DNA from 2 places in the Fictibacillus sp. EA-CB0309 genome. Region 1 is predicted to be linked to the other one. Evidence: riboswitches for the same ligand, from Rfam matches in the RefSeq annotation. Region 1 holds a riboswitch; the other holds the start of a gene.

Region 1 (6,923 bases):
CCATCTCAGCAGCTTCAAGTTTACAGGATGTACTCACTGAAATGAAAACCCTATATGAAAAAGAACATCCGAACATAAAGATTACATATAACTTTGGAGCGTCAGGAGCACTGCAGCAACAAATTGCACAAGGTGCACCCGTGGACCTCTTTTTCTCTGCTGCAGAAGATAAATATGATTTGCTTATAAAAGAGGGATTCATCGATAAGAACACGGGAACGGATCTTGTTAGGAACGAATTGGTGCTAATTGTTTCTACCAACTCGAATAAAAAAGGGTTTGAGGATTTACCGAAAACCGACAGAATCTCAATCGGTACACCAGAGTCTGTGCCAGCTGGAACGTACGCGAAAGAAACACTTGAAAACCTAAATCTATGGAACGAGATCGAAAAGAAAGTTGTCTTTGCCAAAGATGTTCGCCAAGTGCTTACATATGTAGAAACAGGGAATGTGGACGCGGGAATCGTTTACAAAACAGACGCCATAATCTCGGATAAAGTAAGAATTGCAGCAACCGCAAACGAACAAACTCATTCACCCATTGTCTATCCGGTCGGTGTGATTAAAAACAGTTCACACCAAAAAGAGGCCAAGCAGTTTTATGAATTCCTGAAAAAAGAGGAGTCAATCAAAACATTTGAAGAGTACGGATTTAAGCGGGTAGGAAAATAGATGGTTATCGACTTTTGGTCACCAGTCAAACTGTCGTTAGGAATTGCACTGGTTGCGGCAATTCTCGTAATCGGTACAGGCTTGTTTTTTGGACGGGTGATGGCTCATAAGAAATTCAAAGGGAAATCAGTTGTTGAAACGTTCTTTTTATTGCCATTAGTGCTGCCGCCAACGGTTGTCGGTTTTCTTTTAATTGTACTATTCGGAAGAGAGGGTCCTGGCGGGCAACTCATTGAATGGTTATTTCACCAGCCGATCATGTTTACATGGTGGGCCGCTGTGATTGCGTCTTCGGTTGTTGCCTTTCCGCTCATGTATCAATCGGCAAAAGCTGGTTTCGAGTCCATTGACGGAGATATCGAAAATGCGGCACGAGTAGATGGCGCGAATGAATGGCATGTTTTTATGAGGATATCCATTCCTTTAGCACTTAGGGCGATTATATCCGGTAGCATCTTAAGTTTTGCACGAGCATTGGGTGAGTTTGGTGCAACACTAATGTTCGCGGGGAATATTCCTGAAAAACGCAAACGGTATCCACCGCGATCTACATGGCGATTGACTCCGGAAATATGGATCTCGCCTGGATGTGGGTAGCGAGTGTTGTTGGGATTTCCTTCTTGATGTTAATTGCTGTTAATCGAGTAAGGGCTTGATGGTGAATACAAACTAAAAAAAGAACCACAATTGGGTTCTTTTTTAGTATCTGGGTGTAGGCCTCTTATTTGAAATGTCAGCTTTTTCATTTTCAAAACCAAACTGCTCATTAATTTCTTCAGCTAGTTCTGTTAAGTATTCATCAGAGAAAAAGGGGTTCTTATCTTTTGACATGTATGTACTCCTTTAAAATTATGTTTATTATTACTTTAATAAGCTAATTATTTATTCATATAAACAATATGTACAACATATTTGTTACCTATTCAAAAATAATGGTATTTACTTTTTGAATTGCCGGGAGTATTATTAGTTCAGTTTCAAATTTCTTAATCGCTAAAACCATGTGGTGCGGGGGACCCAACTATTGGATTAAATATAATCCATGGGGTGAATCCTTTTTAGGTAGGGCTACTCAAAGGCCCGAATCCGACAGCTAACTCCGTAAGCGTTTATGAGAAGGAAGGTGGAGCTTGTAGAACCCGAAAATTGAGGTCTGCAGGTCGTTCTTCGTGATGACTTGCAGACTTTTTTATTGAAAAAAGTTCATTTTGTAAACATTAATAGAAACAAATATTTTCGGACGGAGAGAGAACGATGTTAACATCCATAAAAAGACTTTTAATCGGTCGACCACTGAAATCGGCGGAATTAGGAGAACAAAAAATAAACAAAACAAAAGCTTTGGCTATTTTGTCATCTGATGCACTTTCATCAGTTGCATATGGTCCTGAACAGATTTTGATTGTCCTTATAACAGTAGGAGCAGCTGCTTTTTGGTATTCAATCCCGATTGCGGTTGGGGTTCTATTCTTATTAACAGCTCTCATTTTATCGTACAGACAGATTATTTATGCTTATCCACATGGTGGTGGAGCTTATGTTGTCTCGAAAACGAACTTAGGCGTTAATCCCGGATTAGTTGCAGGAGGTTCACTCCTCGTGGATTACATATTGACTGTAGCGGTTAGTGTGTCGGCAGGAACGGACGCGATAACATCAGCTTTTCCTGCCCTACATGATTTTAACGTTGAAATTGCAATTGTTTTTGTAGTTTTTCTTACATTGTTGAACTTAAGAGGTGTTACAGAATCAGCTTCAATACTTGCCTATCCAGTTTATCTATTTGTATTGGCTTTATTTATACTTATTGCGGTAGGGATTTATAACATTTTGACCGGAGAAGTGCCACAAACCTTGCACACACCGATCGGAACGCCAGTCGCTGGTATATCCTTATTTATTTTACTTAGGGCGTTCGCTTCAGGAAGTTCTGCACTGACAGGTATTGAAGCCATCTCAAACGCGATTCCAAACTTTAAGGAGCCTGCACCTGTTAACGCAGCTAGAACGCTGATGATGATGGGTGGTCTACTAGCCATTTTATTCTCTGGGATTGTTACGTTAGCCTATTTCTATGGAATTGTTCCAAAAGCAGAGGTGACAGTTGTTTCACAAATTGCAGAAGAAACCTTTGGACGTAACTTTATGTATTTCTTTATTCAGGGGACAACGGCTTTGATTTTGATTTTAGCTGCAAACACGGGATATTCTGCTTTTCCTCTGCTCGCTGTTAACTTGGCAAAAGATAAATTTATTCCAAGAATGTTCTTGGTAAGAGGAGACCGTCTTGGTTATTCGAACGGGATAATCATACTTGGATTAGCCTCAATCCTTCTTATTGTGGCATTTCATGCTGAGACGGAACACCTTATTCCGTTATACGCAGTTGGTGTATTCGTTCCGTTTACGCTGTCACAAACGGGAATGATGGTTAAATGGCTTAGAGAAAAACCTGCTGGATGGGTTCCAAAGTTTGTGATCAACACGACAGGTGCACTCATTAGTTTCATCGTTACACTGATGTTCTTTTTAACGAAATTTTCACAAGTGTGGTCAATCCTTGTATTTCTGCCGATCATTGTGCTCATTTTTCATAGAATCAAAAAGCATTATGATGCAGTTGGAGACCAATTAAGACTGACAACGTGTGAACCATCTCCAGATATAAAGGGTAATGTTATGATTTTGCCTGTTGCGGGAATCACGCATGTGGTGGAGAATTCCTTGAAATATGCAAAATCCTTAAACCCTGATCAAATCATTGCTGTTTATGTAGCATTTGAGAGGGAAGATGAGAGGAAGTTTGAAGAGAAATGGGAAAAATGGCAGCCTGACATCCGCCTTGTTACTTTGCATTCTCATTACAGAAGCATACTCGGACCACTCACGAAGTTCGTGGATACAGTAGCTCATAAAGCAAAGGAAGGCGATTATCAAGTAACAGTTGTTATTCCGCAGTTTATACCGAAAAAAGGTTGGCATAATATCTTGCATAACCAATCAAGTTTATTGATTCGTGCGTACTTGTTATATAAAAGGGATATCGTGATTTCAACTGTACCTTATCATCTGAAAAAATAATGATACAAAAAACCGTGTCAGCAATTATTGCTGACACGGTTTTTTGTTTGGATATTAACTAACTTCTTGTTGGTATTGGTCTGCTTTAATATTGTTGAATTTGCCTTCCCATTTAGACATTACTACAGCTGCTAATGAGTTACCTACAACGTTTACAGCTGTACGTGCCATATCAAGGATTCGGTCAATTCCTGCGATAAAGGCTAATCCTTCAAGAGGAATTCCTACAGATCCCAGAGTTGCTAAAAGTACAACGAATGATACGCCAGGAACTCCTGCAATGCCTTTAGAAGTTACCATCAATACTAGCAATAAAGAAATTTGTTCAGCGATGGAAAGTTCAATTCCGTACATTTGTGCGATAAAAAGAGCTGCAATTGCTTGGTACAACGTAGATCCATCTAAGTTAAACGAATATCCTGTTGGAATTACGAAAGACGTAATTGCTTTCGGGCAGCCGAACTTCTCCATTTTTTCCATGAGTTTTGGCAATACTGTTTCTGAACTAGCTGTTGAATAAGCTAAAATTAATTCGTCTTTTAAGATTTTGATCAATGTGAAAATGTTAACCTTAACCATTGCAGCAACTCCACCCAATACGACGATAACAAAGAAAAACATTGCGCCATAAACAACGATAACGAGTTTACTTAATGGGATTAACGATTCTATACCAAATTTCGAAACCGTAACACCAATTAGTGCAAATACCCCAAAAGGCGCAAGTTTCATGATTTGATTTGTAATGTAGAACATGGCATCAGCAGTTCCTTGGAAAAAGGCTAATACGGGCTTACCTCTTTCACCAATCGCTGCAATTCCTAATCCGAATAGAACGGAGAAGAAGATGATCGCCAACATATCTCCTTGAGCTAACGATTCAAAAAGATTCGTTGGAACGATATTTAAGAAAGTATCAGCAAATCCATGGCTTTCCACCGATTCAGTCGTTTCTACGTAGCTAGAAATATCGCCTTTTGTTAACGATTTCATATCCACTCCTGCTCCAGGTTGGAATATATTAGCGATAAATAGACCAATAACGATTGCTAACGTTGTAACGATTTCAAAATATAAGATTGTTTTTCCGCCAAGGCGTCCTAATTGCTTAATGTCACCAACGCTTGCAACACCTACGATAAGACTGGATACAACAATCGGTACGACGATCATTTTAATTAAACGGATAAAGATATCTCCAATTGGCTGCAAATATCCTTGAACTGTTTCGTTTCCATAGAACAAAGCACCAATAATAATCCCGACAGCAAGTCCAATAAGAATTTGCCAAGCCAGACTAATTCTGAATTTCTTCAAATTGAATCACCTTCTTCATAAGTTTTTCTGAGATGTCCACATGAAGAATATTTTAGCTAGTAAAATGAATGGTTGTCAAATCAAAAATCTGGCAAGAACTATAGAAGTATAATTGTTGACAGATAATAATTCCACTTATTAGAAATATTTGAAAATTATAATCTTTACAAATATATCGAATCCTTGTAAAATGACGAAGGTGAATCATTCGACTATTATCGACAATTATTGGAGGCCATATGAACTTATTTAGAAAGAAGTTATTAACCAATCAAAGTACAGATCAATCTTTAAATCGCGTACTTGGTGCGGTGGATTTAACGATGCTGGGTGTTGGTGCAATTATTGGTACCGGTGTATTCGTACTTACTGGAGTAGCTGCTGCTAAATATGCGGGGCCAGCACTCATTTTATCATTTATTATTGCAGGACTCGCCTGTGTGTTTGCAGCACTATGTTATTCGGAATTTGCATCCATGATTCCACAATCAGGAAGTGCGTATACTTACAGTTATGTGGCATTTGGCGAAATCTTCGCTTGGATTCTTGGCTGGGATCTCGTCTTGGAATATGGACTAGCTTCATCCGCAGTTGCAAGCGGCTGGTCCGGGTATTTTCAAAGCTTGTTAACCGGTTTTGGAATACATCTTCCAACAGCCATAACGAGTGCATTTGATCCGGCAAAAGGTACGTACATTGACTTGCCGGCAGTAATGATTATTCTTCTGGTGACACTCTTGCTTTCAAGAGGAGTTAAAGAATCTGCAAAATTCAATGGTATCATGGTTATTGTAAAAGTAGCGGTTGTCCTTTTGTTCATCGCAGTAGGCGTTTGGTATGTAGAACCGGCTAACTGGCAGCCTTTTGTTCCTTTTGGATTCTCTGGAGTTGTTACAGGAGCAGCGGTTGTTGTATTTGCTTACTTTGGATTTGATGCAGTATCTACAGCAGCTGAGGAAGTAAAAGATCCACAACGAAACTTGCCGATCGGCATCATTTCAGCATTGGCCATCTGTACAATCATTTATATCGCTGTATCTTTAATCCTTACAGGAATCGTTCCTTATGAAATGTTAAATGTAAAAGACCCGGTAGCATTTGCACTGCAATTTATTGGTCAGGATTGGGCAGCTGGTTTTATCTCTCTAGGTGCTATCGTAGGGATAACGACAGTTCTGATCGTTATGATGTTCGGTCAGACTCGTTTGTTTTATGCAATGAGCCGTGATGGACTTCTTCCAAGTAAACTTTCGGAGGTTCATCCAAAGTCAAAAGTACCGCTGCCAAGTACATGGACGACAGGAATACTTGTAGCCTTATTTGCAGGATTTGTACCATTAGACAAATTAGCTGAGCTGACAAGCATTGGAACGCTGTTTGCATTTGCTACCGTTTCGCTTGGAGTTGCTGTTCTTCGAAAGACAAGACCAGACATCGAACGTGGTTTCAAAACACCATGGGTACCAGTCATTCCTGCTTTAGCGATTATTTTCTGTGTATATCTCATGCTTCAGCTTTCTGCATTTACGTGGAAAGGATTTGTAGTATGGCTTGTACTAGGACTAGTTCTTTACTTTAGTTATGGATATCGAAATAGTAAGTTGAATACAAGTAAATAACGGAAGATGAAAAAGCCGCCTTTTTAAAGGGTGGCTTTTTCGCTTTACTTCAGGATCGTGTTATGTTGTGGTACACTTATATTAGATTCAAAAGAAAGGGGGAGTAAGAAATTGCGGAAATTTTCTTTATTGGTCTTGTTGTACGTTTTTGCGTTCACATCTCTTTTTCCAAACTACAACATGGAAAACCTATTCTCGCCACCTCAAAATGACGTTTATGAATTATCCTCTG
Region 2 (6,923 bases), 510 kb from region 1:
AACCCTTCAAAATTGGCATAACACGGCTGATGACTCTCAGCGAGAAAAACATAAAAATCGGTTAACTTTGCTGCTTCAGGCTTAAAACTTAAATTCGTTGAAATATAAAAACTGCCAAGCCACTTCATCATTTGGTGAGAGGTCTTGGCAGTTTTTTTGTATTTTACATTTCTGAATCAAGTAGTCGGGGATGCTTGCTCGTTATTTTTGCTTTTCTTTTTAGTTGTTTTTTGATAAACGTTGTAACAAATAACAGTGGTATATAACTGACGGCCAAGTAAAAACCGATTTTGTTCGTGTAATTATTGAGCAAATTGATTTTCAAACGGGTATCTAAGAAAATACAGGCAACTAATACAACAGCTAATAATACAATTAGCGTCACATGCTGACGGATGTTCAACATCAATTTGGCTACACGGCTCGAGCACCATATGGCGAGTGTAATATTAGGCAGAATTACAAGGCACCACATGGATACGAACACAAAGTCAAAACGTTCAACAAATGACACTTGTACAATTTTCACCATGGAAAGCGTTGCCCATATATTTCTCGCCAACTGCTCCTGACTAAAAAAGCAAATGAGAACAGCGTTACCAATAAATACATCATAAAGGTAAAGATATTAGCGTGATGCGCAAATTTTTGAGAGCGTTTAGCATTTTTTATAAATGGATAAAAAACGAGCAGTGTTTCAAATCCAAGGTAGCTCAGCATCATGTTTTTTGTTGCTGATAAATAATCTTTGATACTCTCGTCAAATAAAGGCAACAGATTAGAAAAATGAGTGAACTCTAATGGATAAACTAACAAGAGTATTAATCCTAAAGGAATAATCACGCCTAAGTAACAGACTCCTGCAACTGTACGAAAACCTGAAGAAACGACATAATACGTTAATATGAGAAAGACAATAGCGATCTTCCAAGTACTTAACGTAGGAAACATCCATACTTGTATCACTTCAATATACGTTCTTAAGACGGTTATGGACCATAATAGAAAGTAAAGTAAAAGAGCAAGGTTAAACAGGTTGCCAAGAAGACCGCCAAACAATGTTTTATGGATGGTCACGATATCTCCATCACCATTATTAAGCACATAATAGATCATCCATATAAGTATATGTACAAAAACGGCTGCGATAATGACAGAGATCCAAGAATCATAACCAGCATATTTAGCTATGACTCGCTGATACCCTAACACCCCTACTCCTACTTGTTCGGAATGTACAAGGAAAAAGACAAGAAAGGGAGACACGAGAAAAGCTTCTTTAATTTTTTGCATGACGAGTTCCCATCCTTTCTGTAGAACTGCTTAGAAATCTTGTTTTAGCATTCCCAACAGAAAAGCATTTAACCCATAAATAGCCAAAAAAGCTAACTCATTTTAATAGGGATTAAACCCTTTTGAGTTAGCTTTCATTTTTTTACCCTGTAAATACTTCACCATCAGGATAACGAATATTATCTTTTGATTGTTTGGCTAGACTGAACGCCAATGTTAATGGACCTAACTTTCCGAAAACCATCACAGCACAGATGACTGCTTTTCCAATAACCGTTAGATCTGGGGTAAGCCCCATACTTAACCCTACCGTACCAAAAGCAGAAATGACTTCAAATACGATCATCATAAAAGAGGTGTCTTTCTGGACATATGTGATAATAAACAATGCTGCAAAAATAAACAAAATGGATATGGTTGTGATAGCAAGTGCTCTATACACGACTGCATTTCGAATCGTTCGTTTCATAATAACCGTATCTTCTTTGCCCTTTAAAAAAGCTGCAACAGTAAAGAGAATAACAACAAATGTTGTAAGCTTAATTCCTCCACCTGTAGAAGTACTCCCTGCTCCAACAAACATTAAAAGAATCATTAATAATGATGTATCAGGATTAATCGCAGTCATATCAATAGAGTTAAATCCCGCTGTTCTAGGAGAAACACCCTGGAAGTATGATGCCCAAAATTGCTCTATACCTGAGAGCATCCCGATTGTTTTAGGATTATTAAATTCAAATAAGTAAAAAAGTAAAATCGATATCACATTGATTACTACTGTGGAAATCAGCATGACCTTCGTATGAAGGGAAAGAGTTTTCCATTTGCGGCTTACCCATATATCAACCAATACAGTAAAACCAATTCCACCTGTAATAAACAAGAATGAAATAACAAGGTTTACAGTTGGATCACCTACATACCTCATCAGACCATCAGGCCAAAGTGCAAAACCTGCGTTATTGTACGCCGATATAACATGAAAAATACTATAATAAATTCCTTTAGAGTACCCCATGTCTGGAACCCATTTCAAAGAAAGAAAAAAGACAGCAATCAACTGAATGCTAATAGAAAAAACAAATAAATTTCGTACAAGACGTATAACACCGCCAATAGATGGCTGATTCAATGCTTCTTGCATCAGTACTCTTTGTTTAATCGATATCTTCCTACCCATCATAATGACGACCAAGGAAGCAAAGGACATCACACCAAGTCCTCCAACTTGAATCAAAAATAAGATTACAATTTCACCGAACAAGGTAAATGTAGATCCTGGATCAACCGTAGCAAGTCCTGTTACGGTTGCAGCTGATGTTGCGATAAATAAAGCATCTATCCAAGATAAGGTATTTTCATGAGCAACCGGCAGCTTCAATAAACAAGTACCTACAAAAATAAGAAATAAGAACAGCAATGCTAAAAATTGTGGAGGACTCAATTTTATTGGATTGTGCAAGAATCGCTTACGATTTTTCACATGCAGTGCCAAAGCTTACACTCCTTCATCCTCGAAACGATTTAGGTCCTCATTTTTCCCAATGACAACAAGGATATCTCCATACTCCAAAGAAACATCTGCAATAGGAGAAACATGTATTTCATCTCCACGTTTAATGGCAACAATATTACACCCATAGCGCGCACGTACATCTAGATCTGTAAGGGTTTTGTTGACAAGTTTATCAGTTACGCCAATTTCTACAATACTGTGTTCATGTGACAACTCAATAAAATCAATAATTTTTTCTGAAGAAATAAGCTGTGCAACTCTGAGCGCCATGTCACGCTCTGGGTGGATAATGCGGTCTGCACCTAGCTTTTCCAATACTTTATGATGATAATCATTCTGGGCTTTTACCCAAACTTTGTTTACGCCCGCTTCTTTTAAAAGCAAGGTAGTCAAAATACTTGCTTGTATGTCTTCTCCAATCGAAACAATAACATGGTTGAAATTTCGAATGCCTAGGGATTTCATCACTTTTTCATCAGTTGAATTGGCTTGAACTGCTTGAGTCGCAATCGTTGCAAATTCATTTACTTTTTCCATATCATTATCAATTGCTAGGACATCGTATCCCATAGTGGCAAATTCTCTACAAATGCTGCCCCCGAAGCGACCAAGTCCAATAACTGCAAACTGTTTTTTTCATTACGATTTTCTCCCCTTAAACTACATGAAGTTTCCCTTCGTTGTCCTCTAGCCTTGCTGGTTAAGAGGTTCTCTAAATCAGTAAAAAACGCAAAAAAAGACCACACAAAAAAGCGGGTCCGGTTTTTCACCACATTGACCTCTCCAGTGACATGACGCTTACGGGGTTAGCTGTCGGATTAGGGATTGGAGTATCCCTTTTGCGTAAAGCAAAATTCACCCCAAAAAATTGGTTCCCCCGTTTCACAGTAGTTTTACCATAAAAACAACTGTAAATTCAGCGATCTAAAGCCTGCTAAATTTTGAATTACATATACTGTAATCCTCCCTCTTTTAAATGTCAATCCATTTTTATAGTGTTAACAAATACTTTACATTTTTCCTGAAAATTGAAGAACCAAAACAACGATTCCAACGATCCAGACATAGATCGCAAACCCTTTTAACGTACCGGTTTGCAGCAATTTAATCATCCATTTCACAGCTATATATCCGAAGATTGCTGATGCTAACGTACCGATTGCAAGCGCTGAGAAAGAAATCGGTGGCTGTGCGCCTGTAAAGAGATCTTTTGACTGAAGGACAACCCCTCCTGCAATCGATGGGATGGAGAGCAAAAATGAAAAATACGCCGCTGCTTTTTTATCAATTTTACAAAATAACGCCGCGGCAATCGTGAGACCCGATCGAGAAACTGCCGGAAGAATAGCCGCTCCTTGAAACGTTCCGATTACAAGAGCATCGCGTATTGTAATGTCATCAATTCCTTTGTATCCGTTCCGTTTATATGAATCTGCCCACCATAATAGTAATCCTGTAAGCAGAAACTCCCACCCGACGGTTATGCCTGTTTTAGAAATTTCTTCAAAAAAATCTTTAAAAGCCAGTCCGATTATTGCAGTAGGAATTGTTCCTGCAATGAGCAGGATTCCGATTTTGCTGAACGGTCTCTTTATGACTTCCAAAATCTCTTTTCCATACACCGTCATAACAGCGATCAGTGTTCCAATATGCAGCATGCTATCAAGAAACAGTCCCGCTTCTTCCAGCTGAAATACTTGCCTTCCTAAGAGCAAGTGCCCTGTCGAGCTAACGGGTAAGAATTCGGTCAAGCCTTGGACTATACCTAATATTAGGGCCTCGAGCCAATCCATAAAAAAATCCCCCTCCATAGATGGTCTCGTACAACCTATTCTATAGAGGAGGTTTCTATGCTATGTTTTCTGTTTTCTGATAGGCGGCGATTCTCTTCGTCACTATCGTTTCTGCGGTACTCACGTATTAAGATACGATCCGTTCCTCGAAACTTCACTTCCTCGACCTTCTTGCCTCTGAGAAAACAACTGTTTCCTGATAGGCGTCGAATCTCTTCGTCACTATCGTTTCAGCTGTACTCACGTATTAAGGATACGATCCGTCCTATAGAACGCCTGAGAACAGTCGGGAAAACGATTCTTTCGTTCTTTCCCAAAGCCCTCTTTTATAAAATTCAACCGGGCGTATTTTTGTTGATTCTTCCATGTCTTCTTCGTACTGTCGAACTAGATCATTGACGGAAGAGGTATTCAGCAGGAACACATTGACTTCAAAATTTAAATGAAAACTTCTCATATCCATGTTTGCCGTACCAATCGATGCTGTATCACCATCAATAATGATTACCTTTTGATGCAAAAATCCTTTTTTATACGAATAGATTTCGATTCCTGAACGTAAAAGTTCTGGGTAATAAGAGCGGGTCGCATATTGAGTTAAAAAACCATCGTTAATTTCAGGAACCATCAAGCGGACTTGAACGCCTTTTTTGGCAGCCACCCTAAGAGCTGTCCGAATCGCTTCATTCGGAACAAAATATGGCGTCGCGATCCAAATGGATTTTTCCGCACAAGAGATTAAAGAATAATAAAGATCACTCATAATCCCAAGCTGCGTATCCGGTCCACTCGCTACAACGTGTACGGTCCCGTCTCCTTCTGCAGAGTAAGCTGTCGTTAGATGATCATCTTCTAATAAGTCCTCACCACAAACATATTCCCAGTCCATTAGAAAAATAGCATGCAGAACTTGAACAGCTTCCCCTTCCATGACCATATGCGTATCACGCCAAAATCCGATGTCAGGATCTTCACCTAAATACTCAACGCCAACATTTAATCCGCCAACAAAACCTATCTTTCCATCGATTACGATAATCTTTCGGTGATTTCGGAAGTTTAGTTTTTGGTTAAAAAATCCGTAACGCACAGGCAAAAATGCTTCTACAAGCACACCTGCTTTTTTCATCCGGTCTATATCGTACTGCTGCAGGGATAAACTTCCTATTCCATCATACAAAAATCTGACTTTAACGCCTTCGTTTGCTTTTTTAATCAAAAGATCAATAATATCCTTCCCCAGCCGATCGGAGCGAAAGATGTAATATTGAATGTGTATATATTCCTTCGCCTCTTGTAACCGTGCAATAATCTCAGGAAATGTTTCTTGGCCGTTCTGTAAAATCTTTGTATCCGTCCGCCTGTTTAATCGAGTAAGCGTGATATGGTGAGCATGTTTAGCGAAACATTGCTGATGCCTTTTCAGATCACTAAAGTCCGGTTTCTCTTCTTGTTTAGAAACCCTGATCCACTCATCCCTGTCATTTTTTCTTTTTGATTTAAACAGATGACCTTTTAAGTAGAGTTGCCCGGAATACAGGTAAAACATATACCCTACGAAGGGAAACAGAATCAAAACGTAAATCCATAAAAGCGTGTGCTGAGCCGTCCTGTTTTCAAGCATTAACGAATAAATCGTGTACAAAATTACTGCAATGTAAAGGAGCCCGAATGCTGTTTTGATAACTACATATCCTTCTGCAAAAAAAACGATGTATAAACAAACAAGTAACAATAGTGTGAGGAAAAATTCCCATATTCGTTTCATGCACTAGCTCCTTTTTCAAATCTTCTTTTACCTCTTTTATTCCCTTCCCCTTGTAAATAAAACAAGAGCATCTCTCTTTTTATACCATTTTTTCTTAGGATTTGCAGATTTCATGACTGTTATGAAATTAGTACCGTTTCGATCATTCGAACGGTTTTTTTGTGTACGCATTGGGTTGATATACAGACGCTTCGGAAATTTACGGGGCCAATCGGCGATGAATTTTGAATTGGACAGATTATTGGCTGAATTGGACAGATTATTGACTGGATTGGACAGATTATTGACTGGATTGGACAGATTATGTGACCAATCCGACAGATTAATCTTCAAATCGGACAGATCCACTAGTCAATTGGACAAATTACCGTCATCAACAAAAAAACTGCTCCTATGCACAGAACTCCTCTATGCACTTACTTTCGACTTTTACGAAAATACTGTCCACTTTTTGAGTTTTACTGGCCACTTTCGCTGATTTACTGTCCACTTTTGTAAAGTTACTGTCCACTCTGCTATTTTTACTGTCCACTTTAATTTCCCGCAAAAAAAA

What was found. Region 1 has a riboswitch for cyclic di-AMP ahead of ACEWFH_RS16300 (APC family permease). Riboswitches for the same ligand answer to the same signal wherever they lie in the genome.
Region 2: linked by a shared signal. The riboswitch ahead of ACEWFH_RS19225 (potassium channel family protein) and the one ahead of ACEWFH_RS16300 (APC family permease) in region 1 are both predicted to bind cyclic di-AMP.

Annotation. Positions count from the first base shown of each region.
Region 1 is NZ_CP169271.1:2,914,877-2,921,799, reverse strand. It holds gene modA (molybdate ABC transporter substrate-binding protein) at 1-674, shown strand, start outside; partial or broken gene modB (molybdate ABC transporter permease subunit) at 675-1,330, shown strand; gene ACEWFH_RS16305 (bacitracin ABC transporter ATP-binding protein) at 1,374-1,505, opposite strand; cyclic di-AMP (ydaO/yuaA leader) riboswitch at 1,656-1,797, shown strand; gene ACEWFH_RS16300 (APC family permease) at 1,929-3,755, shown strand; gene gltP (glutamate/aspartate:proton symporter GltP) at 3,810-5,072, opposite strand; gene ACEWFH_RS16290 (amino acid permease) at 5,312-6,691, shown strand; gene ACEWFH_RS16285 (hypothetical protein) at 6,803-6,923, shown strand, end outside.
Region 2 is NZ_CP169271.1:3,428,346-3,435,268, forward strand. It holds gene ACEWFH_RS19210 (hypothetical protein) at 1-85, shown strand, start outside; partial or broken gene ACEWFH_RS19215 (GerAB/ArcD/ProY family transporter) at 164-1,293, opposite strand; gene ACEWFH_RS19220 (TrkH family potassium uptake protein) at 1,436-2,782, opposite strand; gene ACEWFH_RS19225 (potassium channel family protein) at 2,792-3,427, opposite strand; cyclic di-AMP (ydaO/yuaA leader) riboswitch at 3,589-3,741, opposite strand; gene ACEWFH_RS19230 (undecaprenyl-diphosphate phosphatase) at 3,820-4,602, opposite strand; gene ACEWFH_RS19235 (hypothetical protein) at 4,638-4,760, opposite strand; gene cls (cardiolipin synthase) at 4,868-6,370, opposite strand.